DNA from 3 places in the Peribacillus sp. NPDC046944 genome. Region 2 is predicted to be linked to each of the others. Evidence: riboswitches for the same ligand, from Rfam matches in the RefSeq annotation. Region 2 holds a riboswitch; each other region holds the start of a gene.
What was found. A riboswitch is a leader RNA that binds a small molecule or an ion and turns the genes downstream of it on or off. The one in region 2 is predicted to bind preQ1.

Region 1 (8,107 bases), on a different contig from region 2:
AGATGGCTGATGCCCTGCAAAACAAGGACTATAAAGGGGCTAGGGTTGAATTTGTCCGTCTTTATGAAACGCCGACGAGTTATGCTGAAGCAAGACGGGAGTGGATGGACTGTGAGTAAGCTGCCCGTCATGGAAATCTTCGGGCCGACCATTCAAGGGGAAGGCATGGTCATCGGGCAAAAGACGATGTTCGTCCGGACAGCTGGGTGCGACTATTCATGTGCTTGGTGTGATTCCGCCTTCACTTGGGATGGGACAGGAAAGGAAGATATCGTCCACATGACAGCTGAAGAAATATGGGAGGAGCTAAAACTCAAGGGAGGCAAGGGTTTCTCCTTCGTGACGATATCCGGGGGCAATCCCGGCCTCTTGAAGAATATGGCTGAGTTAATCACCCTTTTAAAAGAGAAGAACATCAGAATTGGCGTGGAGACACAAGGTAGCCGGTGGCAGGATTGGTTTCTCGATATTGATGAACTGACGATATCACCAAAACCGCCAAGTTCAAGGATGAAGACCGATTTTGAAGTGCTTGATGATATCCTATCTAAGCTTTCCAATAGAAGGGATGAAAATCAAATCTCTTTGAAGATTGTCGTATTTGATGAAGCTGATTATCAATATGCGAAGAATGTACATGCCCGCTATCCAGGCATTCCTTATTACCTGCAGGTAGGCAATGATGACAGCGTGACGACGGACGATCGGCAGCTGGTCAGTGAACTGTTGGGAAAATATGAACAGTTAATTAATCGGGTGATTGCCGATGACGAACTGAATGATGTGAAGGTGCTCCCCCAGCTGCACACGTATATCTGGGGAAATAAACGGGGCGTGTAAGGAAAAGGATGGGGAGGTCATACTTTCTATTAAATGCCGTTTCTCTTCTATTATATGTTCTTTACTTTTAGATACGCGAGGGGGTACTTTTATCCTTGATTTACTTCCGTATCCAAGATAAGATGAAAAAGGAAAAAAGATAATCCGCTTGAGGCGGAAGAGGTTCTAGCTACCCTCTCAAAAAAACTAAGGAGAACAGCACTCTTTCTTAGGGTGCTGTTTTTTCCTATAAAAGGAGATTGTAAGGAATGTTTAGAGTTCTATTGTATTTATTGTCCATTGTAACCGCGAATGTGGTCACAGCCGCTTTTATGCCACTGCAATTAGGTATGTTCATCATCCCGATGGGGACATTGTTGATCGGAGGGACCTTCATCTTCCGTGATTTAGTTCAAAATAAGTTTGGCAGGGCAAGGACTTATCTGTGCATTATTCTGGCATTAATTTTATCAGCAAGTGTATCATTCTTGTTAGGGGATACATTATTAATCGTATTTGCTTCCGCCCTTTCATTCGTGGTGGCGGAAACGGCAGATACGGAAATATATACTCGATTGAAGCTACCATTAAGTTGGAGGGTATTTTACTCAGGGGTAGTTGGAGGCTTTTTCGATTCCGCAATATTTGTGGTGATTGGGCTTAGTCCACTGGGGGCGAACATCTTGCCGTGGTCCTCTGTACCAGCCGCGATTGTTGGTCAAATCATTGTCAAAACGGTCATTCAGTCAATAGGGGCCATTTTATTGGGGAAAATCCATGTAAGGCTTGATAAGCGGATCAATAATGGAGGGAATGCGCTTGATGGATGATACTAAAGAAGAAGATAAGTGCTATTGCTTGGAGGCTTTTCGCGAGAAATATGGTCCGCAAGTCCAAGGAGAATGCTTGAAGCTTTCTTGTGCCAACTACAGAAAGCATAACCTTGATAAGCTAGAATCGAGAGAATGCGAGTAAACAAAACCCGTTGTTAAACGGGTTTTTCTTATAGAAAATTAGATTCCTATCCTGCGTAGTCAAACAAGGTTATCGATAATAAGAAGGGAAAAGGTACGGTATGATTACGTACCTTTTTATTAACATGATGTACCTCGAAATATAAGGTACATCATTGCTAAACTAAAAAAGGAAAATTTAGATTGCTAAATAAAACCAGTCATAGTAAAATGTCCTTCGGACCGCATCACTTGTCCTAAGTAAGGCATAGGTACTATAATCGGGGTAAAGAGGGTTACTTTAAATAGTTAATGATTTTATCAGAAATTTCAATATATACAACTTGAGGAAAAGGAGCAGATAGTATGAAAGTCATTGCACCTGAGTCATTCACATACAAAGGTGGAGAGAGAGCAGTTCTCTTACTTCACGGATTTACTGGAAGCACAGCAGATATGAAGAAGTTGGGTCGTTATCTCAATGACCGCGGCTATACCTGCCACGCACCTCTATATAAAGGTCATGGATTGCCAGCTGAGGAGCTCATCCATACAGGTCCAAAGGAATGGTGGAAAAACGTAGTGGATGGGTACCGTTTCCTTAAAGAAGAAGGGTACGAGGATATCGCCGTGGTCGGGATTTCCCTCGGTGGGGTCTTCTCTTTAAAAGTGGGAACGGAATTCCCTGTGAAAGGTGTCGTTTCCATGTGTGCCCCGATGAAAGGGAGAGACGTGAGTCGATTACATAATCGTATGATCAGTTATGCCAAGGCCTACAAAAAATTCGAAGGCAAAGACCCAGACCAAATCGATGCAGAAATTAAACGGTTAGAAAAAGAGCCTATGCACTCGTTGAAAGACGTTTTGCATATCATAGAAGATACAAGCGAAAATTTAGATTTGATTACAGCACCGACTCTTGTTCAACAGGGCCGGTTGGATGATTCCGACTATACGGAAAGTGCACCCATGATCTTCAATGATGTCGGTACGCAACATAGGCAATTGATATGGTATGAGCAATCAGGGCATATCATCACATTGGGGAAAGAGCGGGAGCAAGTTTATGAAGATGTTCATCGGTTTTTAAATAACTTGATTTGGTAAAGTGGGAAGGCTGCCGGTTAAATTGGGCGGCCTTTTTCTAAATGTAAATCTTCTGTCTGATGAAATTCAGCTGTATAAGAACACTTTCACGTTCCCGTTAGTATCGATAGTTGCCAATAAGATATCGGTTATGTCCGCATTGTACATGGTTACTTTCCTTTTCAGCCATCCTTCATCTATACCCACTCGGTTTAATTCGTGAAAATCAATCTTTCCCTCCTTAATAATGGTTATAGGAAAAGAAAATGGCTTTGTGGTCAACTTTATATCACCAGGGGTCACTGATTGGTATTGGGGAAGTAAGAAGAACGAAATAGTCCCATCCGGTTCCCAAAATGCCAAAGCAACTTTTTGAATCTCTTCAATTTTTGCCTTTCTTAATTCGGATAAAATGATATCGATAGAAATTCGCGCTTTGACTAAGTTTTTGTGGATGACTTGTCCGTTTTCTATAAGAGGCAAAGGAGGACTTTCAAAAAAATTTCGGAGTCTGCCCCAATGAAGACTCACAAATACACTGATTATATATAAAATAACTAGTACGACTGACGTGATCATCGGTCCCTTTAAGCCTAACTGTTCATCAGATAATGGGTGGGCAAGAATATTTCCAATGATCAGTGCCATTAAAAAGTCAATCAACCTTAACTGAGAAATGGCCCGGCGCCCCATCAATTTAACTGCAAAGAGTAAAAAAAGGAATGATATGATGGCTCTCAAAATCCACTGAATTGTAGTAAGTGTGTCTTGGCTGTAGAAAAAATCCATCTAAGCTCACGTCCTTGTTTTTTGTTATCTAAGAATTAGTATGAGCGTTTGACTGGTTTAGATGTAAAAATGAAAAAAAAAGGGCTGTCCCAAAAGGGGTAATTACACCGAAATTGAATATGTAAAAAGCAGAAACGTTGATTTAACAACATTTCTGCCTCTTTATTTTTGCGAAGTTCACTGGAGTAAGGACTTATTAGACAGCCCCTTTTTAACGTATTTTTTGTGCAGGCTCGTCACTTGAGTTCTTCTCGATGAATTTTTTGACCTGTTCTATCGTTAGGCCAATTCTTTTGGCTTCCATTATAAGTGCCAGCCATATTTTATCGAGTTGCTCCTGTTTCAATCTGTTCCTGGATTCCATGATCACCCTCCCAATCTACCTCTTGTATTTTTTATTCACCCAGAGCAGCGCAAGTTAGAGAGTAAAATGACTTCTTGGGTTTTAGTGCTGTTCCGTACTTTTCAATTTCTTCTATTTGACTTTCCGGATGTTTTTTGTCAGGGCTCCCTTATATTCATTAGGCTTTTCGTAAATGGGGCCTTTATTCGTGAGTGTCATTACTCATTTTCCTATGTAGTGATGCGGCTGTTATCCTGTCTTTTTTCCATGTTATTACTCTTTTGTATTATCTTACAGTGATAAAGTAGGAGTCAAGTTAAAATGCTAAATTAACAGAATATTAAAGAAAATAAAAAAGCCGATCAGGCTTTTCCTGATTACGGCATGTAAAGTGGCTTATCTTTTTAAATAGTTTTCTGTGTAATACGGTTTTTCATCTTCCTCAAAGGCGACGCCCACTCCCAGTGAAGAAAAGTCTTTTTGTAATTTATTTTCCCTGTGACCGATGGAATTCATTAAGCCTTCGTGGGCGAAGATACTGCTGTTCTGACCAGCGGCAAGGTTCTCTCCGGCCATGCGGAAAGTGATTTTGTCACTTTCCATCCGATCGAAGGGAGATTCCCCATCAAGATTAGTATGGTTAAAGTATTGGTTGACGGCCATGTCTTTACTGTGATCTTGGGCCGTCACTTTCACCTGCTTATCCCATGACAGGACGGAAAGATCATGATTGACCCTTGAGGCATTGGTCAAGTCGAATAGTTGATATTCAAAGCCCTTTTTAAGCTCCGGGCTGGAGGGGGCAAAATAGGTGCTTTTTTGCTGTTCAAGACCTGCACTGATGATTTGGATCGATGTGACTGTATTATCCTCATGTTTATCATAAAAAATCGTGACGAAGCTGTTATCCATTTTGAACGTATCATATTCGCCATTGCTTTGAATCTGGTAATATACATTTCCTTTAAGCAGTTTTGTTATTGGTTTACCCAATTTTTCCGTCACGGTTTCCTTGGGTGTATTTCGTTTGATTCCTTGCTTGGATGAAATCAAATCCTGGTTTGTATAGAGACCGACGACTCTATTCTTGCTGTCGTAGGCCACCATGAAGAAATTTTGATAATTTTCATGATAGGCAAACCACTCTACTCCATATTCGTTCAGGGAATGGCGTTTGGCCTCACCTGCCTGCTTTTCGACGGATTCCTTTGTGTCGCCAAGCTCGATATTACGGACCGAAAAGGAGGATTCAGCAGGGGCCTTCAAGTCAGGTTTATCCACCCTTTTCGTTTCGGTTTGTTCCTCATCTCTTGCTTGATCGACTGTATCCTTCAATTTGCCGATCAACTGGTTGACTCCGGTATTCAGTTTTTCAATGGCATTTGATACTTCAGGTTTGGTTAAGAGGGAGCGAACATCCGTCGTGAAAGATCCGATTCCCGCCTTTAATCCCGACTCCTGAATGTCTTTTCCATACCCATACCAAAATCCGCCGAGAAGAAGAAAGAGAATCAATAGATTAATCACACTCCGCACATCGTTCACCCCAACTCACATATAATTACGTTCCCAATGATTAGCTCATAAACTGTAATAGGGGAGGTAAAGATAACAATACGATGGAGAATAAGAAAAGGACCTGGGTAACCCTTTTTGGCAGCTTTTCTTTTTTTCCTTTGTACCACCCACTGAATTGCAACTTGTTTCTATATAAAACAAACAATAATATAAGTATGGCCACAGAACCGAAGTAGCTATACTGATTATAATCTATTCCGAAACTCTGATACACATTCTCTAACAGAACGGAACACAATGCCCCGACAATACCGAATAATAAAAGAATCCGGATTAACTCAAATAGTACTTTCATGTTTTCCTCCTATTAATCATTTCCTAATGTTCCCCCGCTGTATATAGTTTTCTACACGGGACATAAGGGTTCCTTCCTTTGTCAATTTTCAGTTTCTCGCTCAACATACCCGGTGCTGAAAATCACCATACGCCTTATCCTTTAAAGTACATTACTGTATTTTACTACTAAAATATATCATAATGGATGGTGAGGTGGATGATGCCTCAAAAGCAGTAGACATTTCTTATAGTGGATAATAAAAATTGGAGGTTTCTGATTATGGTCAATAGTTTACAAGCAACAACAACATTACATAATGGCGTCGAAATGCCTTGGTTCGGTTTAGGCGTATTTAAAGTGGAGGAAGGTCCAGAGTTGGTGAATGCAGTCAAAGTAGCCATTAAACACGGGTATCGTAGCATTGATACTGCAGCCATTTATGCGAATGAAGAGGGAGTAGGGCAAGGAATCCGCGAAGGGCTAGAGGTAGCGGGCATTGCAAGGGAGGATTTGTTTGTAACGTCAAAAGTTTGGAATTCCGAACTTGGCTATGAATCGACACTCGCTGCTTACGAGACTAGCTTAAAGAAGCTAGGTTTGGATTATCTTGATCTTTACTTGATTCATTGGCCAGTCGAAGGGAAATATAAAGAAGCTTGGAGAGCAATGGAGACTCTTTATAAAGAAGGAAAGGTAAAAGCGATCGGGGTAAGTAATTTCCAAATCCACCATCTGAAGGATTTATTGAATGAAGCAGAAGTGAAGCCAATGGTCAATCAAGTTGAATGTCATCCACGTCTAACTCAAAGGGAATTGCTGGAATTTTGCCGACAAGAAGGCATTCAATTGGAAGCTTGGTCTCCATTAATGCAAGGTGAATTATTAGATAATAAGGACCTTCAACAGATTGCATCCAAGTATGGAAAATCCGTGGCCCAGGTCATCTTACGTTGGGATTTACAAAATGGGATCGTGACGATTCCAAAGTCGACAAAAGAGCATCGAATCGTGGAGAACTCCTCGGTATTTGATTTTGAACTAACGGAAGAAGATATGGCGCGAATGAATGAAATGAATCAGAATCATCGAGTCGGACCAGATCCTGACAACTTCGATTTTTAAGGAAAGGCAGAGATAGACGAGCTTGCAGTCTATCTCTTTTTTTCATTCAATCGTCCTTACTCGATGATTGACCATTCATGAAAAAAGCAAGGGCTGTACCCATGTCACTGTTGGATAATGATGTGTTAAGCGTTTCGTTAACCGTTTCCAACATTTCGCGAAGGCGCTGCTCACCCTTATCCGTGATGAGGGCACATACGCCACGTCGGTCATCTTCATATCCGAGCCGTTTTATTACCCCGCAACTTTTGTTTTCCATCCTGACGGAAAGCCTGGACATGGCACTTTGGCTTAACCCGACAAGCCGCTGTAATTCCAAAAGCCTCAATTTTTTTTCAGGTGCCTGAGATAAGTACAATAAAACGTAAAACTCATTCAAGGGCATTTGGTGCTTTTCCTGCAAGGCTCTATCAAGGTCATTGGAGAGCTCGGCATGTATATGTGTAAAGGATAACCAAGTATTTATAAGGGATTGTTCATGGGACATATCTTTTTGCCTCCCTCTGTTTACCTATTTTACATGTACCATTCGTTAAATTAAATGTACCAATAGGATGGATCAATGACAATAGCCGATTTGAGCATCGGTCGATTTGAATTAGTTGACACTACTTTTTGTGCATGATATAAATGCATGTGCATGCATTATAATACTTTGAGAAGGAGTTAGATACTATGAAAGATTTATTTTCCCCTTATTCTATAAAAAATCTCGATCTTAAAAATAGAGTCGTCATGCCACCTATGTGTCAGTATTCAGTCATGGCTGAAGATGGCGTACCGACAAGCTGGCACCAACATCATTATGTAAGCAGAGCGATTGGCGGCACAGGTTTGATTATCGTGGAAATGACCGATGTGGAACCGGATGGCCGGATTTCCAATCGCGACCTTGGTCTATGGTCTGACGATCAAGTTGGGGCTTTCACTAAGATTGTCGATGAAGTGCATCAATATGGAGCAAAAATCGGCATCCAAATCGCCCATGCAGGACGCAAAGCCGAAGATGCAGAGACACCTGTTGCCCCATCGGCGATTGCCTTTGATGAAACGTATAAAACGCCGAGAGCCTTGGAAACGGAAGAAGTGAAGGGAATGGTCGAGAAGTTCCGTCTATCTGTCAGAAGAGCGGTACAAGCT
Region 2 (8,107 bases):
CCTGCTTGAAAGTGAATTATTCGGCCATGAAAAAGGCGCATTCACCGGTGCAACCCAACAACGAAAAGGCTTTTTTGAAATAGCCGGAAATGGAACCCTTTTCCTTGATGAAATTGCTGATGCCAGTCCAGCCATCCAAGTCAAGCTTCTGCGGGTCTTGGAAACTAGGGAATTTATGCGGGTCGGAAGCAGTGGGACATTACGGACCAACGCACGATTGGTAGCTGCCACTAATGAAAATCTTCAGCAAGCAGTAGAAAACAATAAATTTCGGGAGGATCTATTTTACCGCCTGAATGTTGTCACTCTTGAAATACCAGCATTACGTCATAGAAAAGAGGATATCCCTCTCCTTGTCGAGCATCTGGTCGAAAGGAATGGTCAGGCAGATGTATCCTTTTCACAAGAGGCTATCGAAAAATTACAGCTATACGACTGGCCCGGAAATATACGTGAGCTATCTAATACCGTGATGAGAACCTTAACCCTCGCAGATCATGGACAGGATATCACTGCGGACGATATCGTTCTCCCTACCCATCAGGTCATTTCACCCAAGAAACAAGCTACAATGGATCTTCACTCTCCTGAAAACCCTCTCGAAGAATGGCGGAAGAAACTTGTAGCCGATTTTAATGAAAAAGATGAGCTGACGCTTGAAAACATACTCTTGGAAATCAAACAGTTCGAATCTACCATCGAAAAAGAGCTCGTCCTGCAAACCCTTCAAAAAACGTATGGAAACCGGAATGAAGCCGCCAAGCGCCTACAGATTTCAATGAGGAAATTACGTTATATACTAAATGAAAAAAAACATACCTGACTCTTATATGAACAAGGGTGCCCCCATTAATAGGACACCCTTTCATTTTTTTCTATTCCATTGTTAAAACGATACGACCGTTAATTTCACCCTTTTCCATCATTTTAAACACATCATTGATTTCATCAAGCGGTCTTGTTTCAATATTCGTCCGTACTTTTCCATCTGCCGCAAATTGAAGAGATTCTTGTAAATCTTTTCTTGTACCAACGATTGAACCTCGCACAGTTACCCCATTTAATACCGTATCAAAAATAGGGATAGGAAGTTCATCATTCGGCAATCCGACCACGACGAGTGTTCCGCCTCTTTTGACTGAACTGTAAGCCTGTTCAAATGCTTTTTTCGTTACGGCAACAGAAATAGCTGCTTGTACGCCACCAACTTTATCCTTAATTGCTTGAACGGGATCATTCTTCAACCCATTCACTGTATAATCCGCTCCTAGTTCTTTTGCCAGCTCAAGCTTATCATCTTGAATATCGACGGCAATGACATTGAATCCCATCGCCTTCGCATATTGAAGCGCAACATGCCCAAGTCCGCCAATACCATAGATTGCGACCCAGTCCCCTGGTTTTGCTTCTGAAACCTTAAGCGCTTTATACGTCGTCACACCTGCACAGAAAATTGGGGAGACCTCGGCAAAATCTAGCCCTTCCGGAACCTTGACAACATATTTTGCCGGTGCCTTACAATATTCCGCATATCCTCCGTCCACCGAATATCCTGCATTGAGTTGATCCAAGCAGAGCGTTTCACGGCCCGTCAAACAGTATTCACAGTCTCCACATGCTGAATAAAGCCATGGAATCCCTACTCGGTCACCGACTTTCAATGTTGTGACGCCCTCTGCTACCTTCTCGATAATCCCTACTCCTTCATGTCCAGGAATAAGCGGGAGCTTTGGCTTCACCGGCCAGTCGCCATGTGCTGCATGTAAATCCGTGTGACATACGCCACATGCCTTAATTTTAACTAGAATCTCACCATACTCTAAATCCGGAATCGGTACATCCTTTATTTCAAGCTCTTGTTTAAATTCATTGACGACCGCTGCCTTCATTGTTTTAACATCCTTCAATGTTTTCGATTCCACCGTACTTGTCCCCTGATTTACATTCATGATTCTATTCCTCCCTTAGGTCCGTGTTTTTCTCACTTCCACTTATTTATAATGCAAGTGCCATGCCAAACAGAAAAGTCCAATCAAGTTAGGTTCAAACGTAAATCCTAGCCGAAAATTCGGCCCATTATGACAGAAATCCGGCTCAATGATGACGAAAACCAGTTCGTATATTGCTGGAAAAATGGTTCACCCTATAAAGAGGAGGTGTACAATGGACACATTTGAAGAAGCCTATGAATCCTACAAACAACAAGGAACGCCACAAGCAAACCAACAAGGTGGGAACGACAAAGAAGAAATTGTCGCCGTACGGAAGAATGAAGAGGATAATATCATCGCCATCAAGACAAATACCGGAAGGGAACTGGACTATCCCACCGCTCTTTCAGAAGCCAAGGCTGGTGCACTCGCAAACGTAGATGTCTTTCATAAATATGGTCGGGACATTTTGCGGAGTGAGCCTGATGGCATTAAAGAAAATAATCTGGATGAACTGCCTGAATTTTAAAGACCGAGAAAAGCTGCCTTCCATTCAGGCAGCTTTTTTCCGCAACAAAAAAAGAACCGCATACTAACAGGTTCTCCTAACGACTTCCTCAAGGTTTTCCGGGATATTGAAAATGGAGCAACCAGCACTCTCCCTTTTTCTCCAATCCTTCTATCTGTTTACCATTCATAATGATAGAACTCAGATATTTCCAGCAAGCGGCCACAGATTTCGACCACTTCTATGATTTCAATCCAAGACATATCCATCCCAAGTTCATTAGCATGCGAAATCTTATCCCGTAACTTCCTGATGGCATTGGCATCTTTCTTCCCCTTACTTTTGGATGGGATTTGAAAAAATGTTCTCAACTCTTTATCTTTATGAATAATGTCGAATTTATCGCTAATTTGTAGACATTCAATTAAATTAATCTCCTCATTTTTCTCCATTCTCCTTTCATATAATTCACTTGCCTTATGTAGACGATCCTCACTAATCATCGGATACCAGCTTTCACCCCCGAATCGATGCATGATAATATCACTAAGTCTCATTTCCAATAAAGTGATATAGCCAAAAATCAGCATCCTGATTGGTGGTTTTTGGAGGTCGGCATGCGTGATTAACTTTTTGATTGAATTATTCTCTAACACGAATACCCTCGTTTTCTTCTTAAAAATGCCTAACAATTGGATCAAGGGCGTTGAATCCGATACAAGTTCCCTTGGGGAAAAGAGCTTCATATAATCCGAAATGTTCCCTTCGCCAAGTTCATGTCTATCGATATAACCAACGATTTCCCCCTGGTCTTTCACGGCCAATGTATCAAAGTGTTTTTCCTCCATTACATTTTTGATATCAATGGCCGATTCATCTTTTCCACAAAACTCAAACTCTTGGGCTATGCTTCTGACCGTGATATTTTCCTCATATAGATTTTTAAGACTGTGATAACTACTATTGTTGTTTTTGTACTCTACATTGGACATCCATGACCCTCCATCATTAGCATTCTATCCTAATTCATTAGAACCTAATAACTCCCCACTATCAGAAATAAGTCCACATGAAGTGGACTTTATTCCTTCATTCAAATGATATGTTTCTGCATATCTTCATTCACTTCTTGTTCCCAGTCCTTGCAAACATCTACCCAGTCCTTTGCTTTTGAGAATTGAAATAAATCCCCGAGTGAAAGTTCAATGGCTGAGTTCGCGCTCCCGCAAGCCGGGAAAACTGTCTCAAACCGTTTCATCGAAACATCCAAGTAAACATCCAGTTCATTTGCCAATCCAAATGGGCAGACACCCCCGATTGCATGTCCGGTCTGTTCAAGAACTTCTTCTGGAGATAACATCCTTGCCTTGAACCCAAACATTTTCCGGAATTTCTTATTATCGACTTTCGCATCTCCAGCGGCCACGACCAAAATTGCTTGGTCTCCTTCTCCCCTAAATGACAACGTTTTGGCAATGCGCGCGGGTATAACCCCGATTGTCTCCGCAGCTTGGTTTACTGTGGCACTAGATGTTTTGAATTCCATCACATCATGTTCCCTGTTCCATTGTTTAAAGTGGGCCCTAACACTCTCGATTGACATTTACTTTCATCCCTTTCCTTTAACTCTTTTTATGAATCGTACCATTCTTCACTATAGTAAAGCAAAATCTCTTTCCTTTATTCTAAATATTCAATATTTCGCATAAAATCTTGAAATTGACGAAAGAGGCCAAAATACGATACTATTAAACTTCGGGCAAAAGCCTAACGTGGTTCGTAACCATCCCACGATAAAAAACTAGGGAGAGAAAAATATGAATATTCGTACGCTCGCGATAAATGGTCTATTGGCTGCCATCTATATCGCTGTCTCATTCGTGCTTCAGCCGATTATGTTTGGGGTGCTTCAATTCCGCATTCCCGAAATGTTGAATCATCTTATTGTATTTAATAAGAAATATATATCCGGCATAGTCGTCGGTGTGTTCATATCGAACCTTTTCTTTTCACAGTTAGGGGCATATGACTTGATTTTTGGGGTCGGGCAATCTCTGATAGCCTTATTGCTTGTCATCTTTTCTTCCCGTTTCATAACGGGCATTAAGGGTCGAATGGCCATGACCATCATCATATTCACGGTTACGATGTTCCTAATAGCCATAGAATTGAATCTAGTCTTAGGATTGCCATTCTTAATAAGTTGGGCAACAACAGCAGCCGGGGAATTCCTCGTCCTACTGATCGGGGCACCCATCATTTATATGATGAATAAAAGAATTCAATTTGGAAAGTTGCTTTGAACTCACTGTGCATAAAGTAAAAGAACATTCTATATCCAAAGAGCTGTCTGCTACATGCAGCGGCTCTTTTTTTCAACCATACTCAAAAAAATTGATAAATGGTGGTGACTTTTTGCAGAAAAAAATACTGATGTTACTCGTCCTTCTGATTGTAGTAACATTCATCGGGCTAAATTCAGAATTATTCACGATGATTTGGAATAGCGACTTGGAATCCGTGATAGCCATATTGACAGAAAATCTCCTTCTTACCTTTGTAGTGACGTTCGTTTTGATGATCATTCAGAACTCCTTTACTGTCATCCCCCTGATTTTACTTTTAACAATTAATGTAACGATCTTTGGCTTTGCATTCGGGTATCTATGGAGTTGGTTAACAAGCGTGGTCGCGTCAGGAACCATTTTCTATGCTGCCAGGCACTGGTTCCAGTCATTGATTTTAAGAAAGATGGGTACCGACTGGCAGGATTCCGTCAAGGATCATGGGTTTATGTATGTCTTTACCGGTAGAATTTTCCCTTTCATACCGACAAGTTTAATAAACCTTGCAGCTGGAGTTAGTTCCGTCACCTTCAAAGATTTCTTAATGGCAACAGCATTAGGCAATCTCATCTACTTCTTCTTTCTCTCTTTAATTCCATATGGACTTCTTTCCGTAGAGATGAATCAATATACATTGATTGTACTCGGTTTCCTGCTCTTAACCTTTTTCCTTATCTACAAGCGCTTCAAGAAAAAAAAGAACCTATCACTCTTTAAGAAAAACAGGTAACCTTGCTGCCTGTTTTTTTGTGTGGAATCGTATATTTTCAGCCAATAGTTTGTTAAAATGTGTATGTATTTCAGCTTTGAAATGTCGGAGAATTCAGGGAGACCCATATGCCGAGACGTATCATATTAGTAATCTACATTCTTTCTGGAATGACCACATTACTTGTTTTCAATTACTATTTAATGAATTCCTTGAATACTAAAGAGGCGTTCCTTCAACTCCAGCGAGCAGAAGGGTTCATCTTTGTCCTATTAATCGGTTTGATTTTATTTCTCTACTTATCTAAAAGAGAAGAGTTCAAACAACTAAAAGAAGAAGAACAACTTCGAAGTACCCTTATTAACTCAATGGTAGACTTTGTGAATTTTAAGGATGGAGAAGGTAGATGGCTAGAATCGAATACGTTTGGACTTCAGTTATTCCAATTGGAGAATGTGGACTATAAAGGAAAAAAAGATAGCGAGCTTGCCGAGTACTCCCAATTCTACAGAGATTCATTGATTTACTGTGAAGATTCCGATCAAGAAACATGGGCAATGAAGAAGATTACGCGTTGTGAGGAGAATATTCCACTGCCAAACGGTCATTTTAAGACCTTCGATACCATCAAAGTCCCATTATTTCATGAAGATGGTTCACGAAAAGGGTTAGTAGTCATAGGTAGGGATATTTCAGAAAGAATTGCCGCGGAAAGTCAATTGCTTGCTAGTGAACAGCGTTATAAGTCTTTGTTTGATCACAACCCTTCCCCCATGTTAATGCTTGATTTGAAAGGAACCATCACAAACGTCAATCCAAGATTTGAAACCGTCACTGGATTCCGTAAAGGTGAAGTTCAAGGGGACCCTTTTATTGATTTGGATTTTTCCGCAGAAGCTAAAGAGCTCATCCAATCATCCTGTCAATATGTCGTGGAAAATCAGAAGGGGATTAAAAAAGGAAAAGATATAGCGCTTGTTACCAAATACGGGAATTCCATTTTACTTTCTTGTACTTTTGTTCCCATGTTAGTGGGCAAAGAATTAGCCGGTATCATTACGTATGCAAAAGACGTAACACAAATTCGTGAAACAGAAAGACGCTTACGAAAATCCGAGAAACTTTCGATCATCGGTGAACTTGCAGCAAGTGTTGCTCATGAAGTGCGCAACCCTTTAACGTCCTTAAAAGGGTTCGTTCAACTCCTGAAAAAAAACGACCAACCCCATGATCAATATTACACCATCATGCTTAGCGAATTAGACCGAATCAACTTAATCGTTAGCGAATTGCTTGTCCTAGCAAAGCCTCAGGAAATCATGTTCAGTCAAAATCAGATCGTAGAATTGATCGATGAAGTCAGAGCCTTGCTTCTTGTAGAAGCCGATTCTTCTTCCGCTCAAATTTCTATCGAGGTAAAAAACGATATACCGCTTATTTTATGCGAAGCAAACCAGCTGAAACAAGTATTCATCAACATGGTCAAAAATGCTCTGGAAGCAACAGCATCCCATATTTCGATAGAAATTGAGCATATTAACCATTCCATTTCCGTTACAATCAAGGATAATGGCTGTGGAATCGAGAAAGATCGCATGAAACATCTCGGGGAGCCCTTTTTTTCATCTAAAGAAAAAGGGACTGGGCTTGGACTGACCGTAAGTTGCCGAATTATCGAAGCGCACCAAGGAAAAGTACACTTTAGTAGCAAACTAAACCATGGTACCGAAGTTAAAATTGAATTGCCGATATATAAATAGGATAAGTACTTGTTTACTTGTCCTATTTTGTTGTGTTCGGGATATAAGTAAACGTCCCCATACACACGATTGAACCGGCCAAAATCACCTTCTCGCCTTTTTTATCTTTTTCAACGTACTCCCCCCTACATTTCCTGTAATATGGTAAGGTCAGAGTACCATGGTAAGCTTAATTATTTCTTAATGATGCATAATAGGAAATAGAATAATTAGCTTATAGATCAAGAAAATGTAGAGAGATTCTCTTCATTTTTTCACTGTTATTTCACATTTTCATTTTATACTAGTTCATAGAAGTACTAAGAAAGGTTGCTGGCACAACAAAATGAAGAATTACATATGGCTGTTCGTCAGTCTACTTGCCTTGTTTATCTTACCGGTAACGGCCTTTGGCCATGCATCCATTTTGAGCTCGAATCCTAGCCCAAATGAGAGCTTGGATACTATACCTGAAAAGATCAGCATTCAATTCAGTGAAACTATACAATCTTCCTTTCACTCACTTGCCATGTACAGCAAAGAGGGGAAGGAGATCCCACTTCAAGATATCCAAGTTTCAGGGAATACTCTTGAAGCTACATGGTCAAGCTCTTTCGATGAAGGGGTTTATATCATTAAATGGAGAGTGGTTTCTAGTGATGGTCACCCCATCAAAGGTACAATTCCCTTTCAATATGGGGAATCCAACATCCCATCCGATCAACTGATCGGCGAAGAACATGCAGGCTTTCCAAGTACAACACAAATAGTCCTGCAAAGCCTTCAATATCTTTGTTTTGCCGCTCTTACTGGTGCACTCTTTTTTTATTTATCATTGGTGAAACGCCCTACTCCTGATCAAATCAGCAATAGGG
Region 3 (8,107 bases), on a different contig from region 2:
GGGAGCGGTCCAAACATCATATCCGGCGAATTTGCCTTGGACTGGCTCTCGTTCTTTTACTTCATAATGCTTTAAGTCCATTAAGTCTACATCTGTTCTTTTTTTGATATTCCGTGCGATGTTCCCTTTATAAAACCCATCGGGCCCTTTTCGCTGAATCAGTTTCAATGTGTCAGCAAGATCTTCTTGTTTCAAAACCTTTCCTGGTTCAATCGAATCGTCATCAGGATAAAACAAGAGAGTTTTCTCTGAATAAATTCTTGCTTTGGCTGCCTTTAGGCGGGAGGCCAACATTTTATCGACTTCAAATCCTTCTTCAGCCAGGTCGATGGCCGGCTGAAGAAGGTCTTCCATCGGAATGGTTCCGTATTTATCATGGACAGCTTGCATCCCGGCTACAAAGCCAGGGACACCGGTATTATGTTTTAACTTTGAACGTTCAGGAGCCGTTTCACGATAATCAATAAAATTAGGTTTCTCAGATTCGGATACAATCAGCATTCCGCCGCCGCCGCCAATTCCAGATCCAAAGGGTTCAGTTACACCCAATGCATAAGAAACGGCAATCGACGCATCGGCCGCTGTTCCACCGTTATCTAATATATTCATCCCCACTTCTACGGCGATAGGGTTGGAAGAGCTAACTCCATATGATTTATCATTTAAAGATTCATTGGTATCATGCGTGTCAGAAAGAGGGTCAGTTTTTGAACATCCTGCTATAAAAATGAGCAAACAAAGGGAAAGGAGTACTTTCCGTGTGAAAGGATAAAACACTGATTGATCGCCTCTTTTCGGTGTGATCTTCTAAGATGTGTGTCTTCTAGCATACCTGCTAGTAGACTCTTATTCACGTATTATCTAGTTGTATGATGGTGCTTCATGTTTCTATTCTTCAGTAGTTGTCTCTTCTTGGGTTACTTTCTTTTCTTTAGCAGCTTTCTTTTCTTGGGCTGCTTTTTCCTCTTGTTCACGCTGTTCTTTATGGTCTATTACACGTGTATGATCCAATTTAATCTCTATCTTATTATCTTTTTTAGACCATTGCACGTTGTCACTTGTTTCTTTCGTCAACCAACGGAAAACTCGCGATACATCGCTAGAAGATGTAGCGGGTCTTGGTGTAGCTTCCTTGATTTGCAAGGGAACCACATCAACGGTTGCTTGTCCGTCATCAGTTAAATGGTATTGTACCATCGCAGAATCTTTTGTACGTGTCCAGCCTTGGTCGAATACAAAGTTTCCTAAGCTGTAAAAGATAAGTCCATCTTTATACACATCGAATGATTGGACGACATGGGGGTGATGGCCAATGATGATATCTGCACCAGCATCGATCACCGCTTTCGCTAATTCTGTTTGACGACCTGTCGCAGAAGTAGCATATTCTTGGCCCCAGTGCATATTGACGACAACTAAGTCTGCGTTTCCTTTTTTCGCATCCTTGGCGTCACCGATCATTTCAAATAATAAGTCAGGATTGGAATTCAATAACCCAGCTTGAGTATTTTTGGCTACCGCATTTTTACCATATACATCGGTAAAGCCAAGAGTAGCGATACGTACGCCTTTAACATCTTGGTAATTGATGTTTTCTTTCGCTTCTGTAATATTCCGACCTACACCAACATAATCCATTTTGGCATTCTCGAATTCATCGATTGTGTCGAGCAATCCTTGTTCTTCAAAGTCCATCATATGGTTATTCGCAAGAGTCATGACAGAAAATCCAGCATTTTTAACAGCTTCCACGCCATCTGCATACGAATTTAGACGAATGGCTGTATCAGCTTCTTCATATTTCGATACATCTTTTGCTAGAGCAGGATGTTCATAGTTTCCACTTACATAATCCGAAGCGTTAAAATAGGGCTTCATGTAACGGAAGAGGTAATCAAAACCATGGCTGTCTGTCACTTCCTCGACATAACGGCCCATCATGATATCTCCGACCATTGACATTGTAAGGGTATCGTTTGGTTTGGATGCAACAACTTCCACGTCTTTCGTGCGTCCCAACCAAGATGTTACGACTAAGACGATGATCAATATCGGTAGAACGATTGCAGTGTATTTGAGATTCTTTTTCTTCGTCCGCTTTGTAAAGATAAGTGTTTTTTCTTTTGCGTTTAAAGTACGTTTCATTTTATCCACCTCAGAATAGGTAATACACGTTCATTAGACCGAAAGTTACTCCGGATAATAAAAGCGTGCTGCCGAGTGTTAATGGCATTCCTTGTCTTTGAATGGCATTAGCGATCAAGCCAGGGACGATTATACCAATACCACGGAATTCATAGATTTCAAAAGGCATGACGGGGTAGACGAAATCCAATACGAGTTTTAGACAAATCCCCGTTATCATCATTGCGGCAAACTTTCTTCTTCCATATAAGATTACCCATCTTGAAAGACCGTGAGCGACAATGAAATAAGTTAAGATACTTACTATAATAATTACCAGCATGACTTGCCATTGATCAAAAACTAATGCCAAATAACCTGGCACGATAAGTCCGGCGGGCACAACACCCGTTTTTTCTGAAAAAATAAGGCTCAGTGTTACCCCTAGTACTAGGGCTACGTATAAATCCGATCCAAACATTAAGGTTCCTCCTACTTAACTCGCTTTTTGCTTCGTTTTAGTTTTCATGATTGCGTCAATTAAGGGTTCTGCTGCTCCGTGAATGTTACCGACCCCATAAACGATTCGGTTTTTCATGACTGGGCGCAGTTTGGCAACGATTTCTTCCGTTGACCATTCTTCTAAATCCCAATACTCTACTGTATCCAATTTTCCTTGCTCAAATGCTTTCGTTATTGGTGAAGTAGTTTCACCGATGGCAATGACGATTTCGGACTTTATGTAAGGCAATACATCTCTTGCAAATTGCTCTGTACGGTCCACACGGTCAGGACGGCAGTTCATGATTACGATAGGGGCTTCCGTGCTGTATCCGAAGGTACTTACCCTGTCCCAAATATTCAATGTAGATGACGCATCATTGGCGGCAAATCCATTAACGAAGAAAGTCGGTTGCCTAGCATCTCCAAATTTAGTGATACGCATGGCCCCTGGATCTGGATGTGCATTTAACATGCCACGGAATGCCGTTTTCTCATCGATACCCAATGCTTCTGCAACAGCCAAGGCAAGGGAGGCGTTATCAGGGAATACCATATAGTCGAATTCACGTAGAAATTCTTCTGAGATCCTTGAGTTATCGGCTACGATTACCTTCGTATTACGTTGTTTGGCAATTTCTTTGTAATATTCTAAATGTTCGCCCTCGATGGTTATTAAATGCCCATTGTAGGGTATGGTTGCAGTGAATGCTTCTGCAACTTGATCCAATGTTGGTCCCATGACATCCATGTGATCTTCAAGAACATTTACGATAACCCCAATATTTGCCTGAATCATTTTATTTTGGAAGATTAGTTGATAGTCAGGCTGCACGGCCATGCACTCACAAACTAATGCTTCAGTTCCTAAGTCAGCTACTTCTTTAACTACGCGACGTTGTTCCCCGATATTCGGTCCTTCTGGACGACGTATGATCGGTTTTTCTTTGTCCGTAAACCAATAAATCATTCTTGCGGAAGTTCCGGTTGTTTTTCCTATTGTCTTGTACTCCGCTTCCTTGATCACACCTGTAATCAGACGTGTTACAGTGGATTTCCCTCGGATCCCATTTACGTTGACACGTACGGGAATGGAGTCGAGACGCTTTTGATGGCGTTTTTGTTCGACTATGCCATAGCCAAGCAAAAATAATGCACAAATAAATATCGGTGCCATTTTTTAACCTCTCTTTTTTTATATATTTGATTTACTGAATACACACTACATGATTTTAAACTTATTAAGCAAGGGTCGTTTTTCTATAGCAAGATAGCTTATTTTGATAATTTCCAAATTAAACTATAAATGAGTGTAATAGTAACTAATGACTATAATATTCATGTAAGGACAAATACTCTATGGATTCCCCATTTCATGATGATTCTATTATGAGATGGAGAATAAAAAATAATTTTTATAGGATAATGAATTCTTTTTATAAGGATAAAAACCCAATTCCTAGTATCTACTGTAGGAGTTTAATGTAGACGATCCTTCCTGTTTTATAATTGTTTATACCTATTTGTGCATTTATTTTCTAATCTACTAGTTTGTTTTTTCTTTATTCCTGTATTTTGATTCTAATGACTCATTTAGTGCTACTTTTTTGGATTTGGATAAAGATGAGTAAAATCACCCCCCATATTTTTTGGGTTTTTTTAATATGAAATACCCGAGGGGCTATGAGGTGACATCAATAAATTGTCAAAATCCTTCCCTTAAAAGTTTTGGAAACGAGGGTTTTTAAAAAAAAGACTAGTTTCTTCTATTAATATAGTGTTAATAGTAGAACTAAAAAAAACCCAGAATAAATTCTGAGTTTTTGGAGTATTTTTACATTCATTTATAATAAGGGATTAAATGAAATGTTATTTATAGATGAGAGTATTTTTTGTAAATTGATAGTCTCGAATCAATTTTAAGATGATGCTATCTTTAGCTAGATTTTATTCTATTTAAAAGCTCAGGATGTGAGTCCTTTTTACCGCCATCTATAACATAAAGCATAGGGGCTAATCTTCTGTTTCCTTTATCGGCAGAATTCATCTTCAAGTAATTTTCGTATTCGTTGCGAAAGAATTCGTCTTGGGCTTTCCCTTCGTTTAACTTTGCTATGAATTTGAAAAATCGTTTCATATGAATTCCTCCTTGTTTGGTTAAAAAGTATTAGGTTAATAGTAACATACTTTAGGTGGAAATTAACCACTTATTATAAAATAGGAAATAAAAAATAGTAAAGGTGATTATATAGACTTAGTTCTCTGGATTTGGAATACGATATTGATGTAAGACCATCTCGTCTGTTTAGAGAGTCTCCTGTTGATCGGGTTTCAAATGAGAGTAATTAAGAGTTGGTTCAAATGCTTTTTAAAAGTGTGCTGACACTTCTAGAGAGGAAGTAGTAATTCTACTATTTACTGATGTAAATATTACTGGAGTAATATTAATTATACATTGAATATTCAGAAAATAATAGTGTAAGTTGAATTATTTCTCTCTGTATAAGATTCATGGTGAATTTTTTATTATAGTTTGTTTTGTGTTGTTATTAGTTTATTCCCCGTATTCACTATATTGAAACAATTTTAATGAAGAGGATATATTTGTTATTAACTTCATAGGAATAGCTAAATGCAAGGAAAAGCTTCCCACAAGGTAGGTGTGGGAAGCGGCTTTCATCATAATTGAAATCTTTTAACCTGATCTGTTAACTGTTCAGCCGATGATGCAAGTTCACTGGCGTGATTGGTGATTTCATCCATTGAAGAGCTGGATTGCTGTGCTGAGGCGGATACTTGTTCAATGCCTGCTGCTGACTCTTCGGAAACGGCTGCAATGTCTTCGACAGCCTGGTTGATTTTTATGCTATTGGTAGAGATATAGTGTAAGTCATTGGTTATGTGTTGTAATTTTGTGCTCATGGCTCCCACTGAATGATTGATGGTTTCAAAGGTTTGGCCGGTAATGGTAATTTGTTGGGTGCCTTCATCTACTTGTGTATATCCATCTTCCAAGGAGTGAACGACGGTTTTTGAACCTGTTTGAATGGCTGTAACAATTCCAGTAATGTCACCCACAGAATCTGTAACTTGTTCCGCGAGTTTCCGAACTTCTTCGGCGACGACGGCAAATCCTTTTCCATGTTCGCCGGCGCGTGCCGCCTCGATGGCTGCGTTTAAAGCGAGTAAGTTGGTTTGATTGGAAATGTCCTGTATGACCTGAACGAGCTTTGAAATTTCCTGGGATTGTGAATCAAGGCCTTTTACCTCATCGACTGCCTGTTTCACAATCCTATCAATCGTTTGCATTTGCTGCACGGATTTGTTCATCAAGACTGTCCCTTCCTTAGTTAGGGATAGAATCTCTGTGGAGGTTTGGGAAATTTCTTCTCCTTCACTGTGTGCCTTTTGGATCTTTCCTGAGAATTCTTCCACCATACGGACGATTTCCGTTGCTTGGTTGGCTTGTGACTCAGAGCCTTCTGACAGCTCGTACATAGTGGTTGCAATTTGACTGCTTCCTTGTTGCACTTCATTTGCCGATTGGGTCAGCTCTTCGCTTTTGCTTGTAACGGATTCGGATACATTCAGCATGTTTTCGATGATATCGCGAAGGTTTCTCTGCATCTCGTTTGTAGAAAACGTCAATTCCCCGAGTTCATCGTTTGATGTCTGCTTAAGTGGTTCATGGTTCAGTTCACCTTTTTCCACTAGCTTCATCCTGTCTCGGATCCTTAGGATCGGTTTGGTAATGAGGTTGGCTGTCACAAGGGCAAGGCCAATTCCTGCTATGACTGTAATGATGGATAAAATGATACTCGTCGTTTTAACGGATTTTCCACTGCTGATGACGGTCTCTCCGGAAGCGACGATCAGTTTTTCGCGCTCGGAAGCGAGCTCTTTGAAGCCATCCATTATTTCCGTGCTTATGGGCGCTACTTCATTTAGCAATATTTCTTTCGCCTGTTTTTCATCTCCTTGCTCATACTGGGTAAAGACGCGTTCTTCAATCATGGTTCTCCAATCAATGCTTGTTTCAATGATTTCTTTCGTTCTCTCAGAGTCGGATAAGGCTAATAGCTCTTCTTGTAGGTGTTTGCTTTCTTCGGTATAAGCTAGGAAATCCTCTTTATATTGTTCATCTCCAAATAGGATATACCCTCTAACAAATGCCATTCTTTGCGAAAGGTTATAGAGTAATTGTTCATCTTTAATAAGAAGAGGCAATTCATGGTCGATGATATCTCTAGAATGTTTAAGAGACTTATTGCTGCTGTAAATACTATAGGCTCCTAATATGATGCATAAAGATATGACTAGCATAAATGCTAACAATACCTTTGTTTTAATCTTTTTCAAGTGTACGGCCCCTTTTTCGGTAGATTAGTTTACCTTCTGTTTATCGGAAATGGGGACCGATATTTAAAGAGGAAAGGAGAAATTGAGCTGAAAAGACAGGGAATCTCTTTGTTTTTATGGAATATATTGATATGATTCCATATATTGCGTTATGATTATAGAGAAAAGATTATAAGCCGCTTTAGGCGGAAGAGGTTCTAGCTACCCTCTCAAAAAAACTAAGGAAAAGCAGCACTCTATTCTTAGGGTGCTGCTTTTTTCCGTAAAAAAGGAGTTTTTCATAATGTTGAAGAAAGAAAAGGCAGTAGTGGTGTTTAGTGGGGGACAAGACAGTACGACGTGTTTATTCTGGGCCATGAAGCATTTTTCGGAAGTGGAGGCAGTGACGTTTGATTATAATCAGCGTCATAGCTTGGAAATTGATTGTGCGCGGAATATTGCAAAGGAACTGGACATCCCGCATCATGTTCTGGATATGTCGTTGTTGAACCAGTTGGCGCCGAATGCGTTGACGAGAAGTGACATTGCTGTGGCGGATGGGGAAGAAGGGGAGTTACCGTCTACATTCGTACCGGGAAGGAATTTACTGTTCTTGTCATTCGCAGGAGTGCTTGCAAGCCAAATTGGGGCGAAGCATATTGTAACCGGTGTTTGTGAGACGGACTTTAGCGGATATCCAGACTGCCGGGATGTGTTCATTAAATCGTTGAATGTCACTTTGAATCTCTCGATGGATCAGTCTTTTGTTATAGATACGCCGCTTATGTGGCTGAATAAAGAAGAAACATGGGAAATGGCGGATCAACTGGGTGCCTTTGATTTCGTTCGTGAAAAGACGCTGACTTGTTATAACGGAATCATAGCCGATGGCTGTGGGGAGTGTCCGGCATGCAAGCTTCGAAAAAGGGGTCTGGATGACTATGTGATTAGACGGCAGGTGAACCTATAATGTATGGGTTCAAGATTGTCGATAAGCTTCAAAAAATAGAACAGGACATTCATCGTAATCAATTGAACTATCATCAAAGACGGGTGCTCGTGAGCAAGGAATTCACGTTTGATGCAGCTCATCATCTTCATGATTATGAAGGGAAATGCAAGAATCTGCATGGCCATACGTATA

Region 1: another riboswitch for preQ1. It lies ahead of ACQKIC_RS00365 (VUT family protein); the one in region 2 lies ahead of ACQKIC_RS04345 (QueT transporter family protein).
Region 3: another riboswitch for preQ1. It lies ahead of queC (7-cyano-7-deazaguanine synthase QueC); the one in region 2 lies ahead of ACQKIC_RS04345 (QueT transporter family protein).

Annotation. Positions count from the first base shown of each region.
Region 1 covers NZ_JBNNML010000001.1:63,076-71,182, reverse strand. The annotation lists gene queD (6-carboxytetrahydropterin synthase QueD) at 1-119, shown strand, start outside; gene queE (7-carboxy-7-deazaguanine synthase QueE) at 112-840, shown strand; PreQ1 riboswitch class I at 994-1,036, shown strand; gene ACQKIC_RS00365 (VUT family protein) at 1,089-1,649, shown strand; gene ACQKIC_RS00360 (hypothetical protein) at 1,639-1,794, shown strand; gene ACQKIC_RS00355 (alpha/beta hydrolase) at 2,139-2,879, shown strand; gene ACQKIC_RS00350 (DUF421 domain-containing protein) at 2,946-3,647, opposite strand; gene ACQKIC_RS00345 (anti-repressor SinI family protein) at 3,859-4,011, opposite strand; gene ACQKIC_RS00340 (CAP domain-containing protein) at 4,387-5,526, opposite strand; gene ACQKIC_RS00335 (hypothetical protein) at 5,567-5,863, opposite strand; gene ACQKIC_RS00330 (aldo/keto reductase) at 6,125-6,967, shown strand; gene ACQKIC_RS00325 (MarR family winged helix-turn-helix transcriptional regulator) at 7,014-7,454, opposite strand; gene ACQKIC_RS00320 (NADH:flavin oxidoreductase/NADH oxidase) at 7,643-8,107, shown strand, end outside.
Region 2 covers NZ_JBNNML010000002.1:276,815-284,921, reverse strand. The annotation lists gene ACQKIC_RS04370 (sigma-54-dependent transcriptional regulator) at 1-823, shown strand, start outside; gene adhP (alcohol dehydrogenase AdhP) at 876-1,889, opposite strand; gene ACQKIC_RS04360 (DUF3892 domain-containing protein) at 2,164-2,460, shown strand; gene ACQKIC_RS04355 (hypothetical protein) at 2,619-3,431, opposite strand; gene ACQKIC_RS04350 (YbaK/EbsC family protein) at 3,533-4,042, opposite strand; PreQ1 riboswitch class I at 4,206-4,250, shown strand; gene ACQKIC_RS04345 (QueT transporter family protein) at 4,257-4,742, shown strand; gene ACQKIC_RS04340 (TVP38/TMEM64 family protein) at 4,855-5,514, shown strand; gene ACQKIC_RS04335 (ATP-binding protein) at 5,622-7,253, shown strand; gene ACQKIC_RS04330 (copper resistance protein CopC) at 7,579-8,107, shown strand, end outside.
Region 3 covers NZ_JBNNML010000001.1:71,360-79,466, reverse strand. The annotation lists gene ACQKIC_RS00410 (gamma-glutamyltransferase family protein) at 1-777, opposite strand, end outside; gene ACQKIC_RS00405 (CapA family protein) at 889-2,145, opposite strand; gene pgsC (poly-gamma-glutamate biosynthesis protein PgsC) at 2,156-2,605, opposite strand; gene pgsB (poly-gamma-glutamate synthase PgsB) at 2,621-3,802, opposite strand; gene ACQKIC_RS00390 (hypothetical protein) at 4,562-4,762, opposite strand; gene ACQKIC_RS00385 (methyl-accepting chemotaxis protein) at 5,305-6,984, opposite strand; PreQ1 riboswitch class I at 7,170-7,212, shown strand; gene queC (7-cyano-7-deazaguanine synthase QueC) at 7,271-7,933, shown strand; gene queD (6-carboxytetrahydropterin synthase QueD) at 7,933-8,107, shown strand, end outside.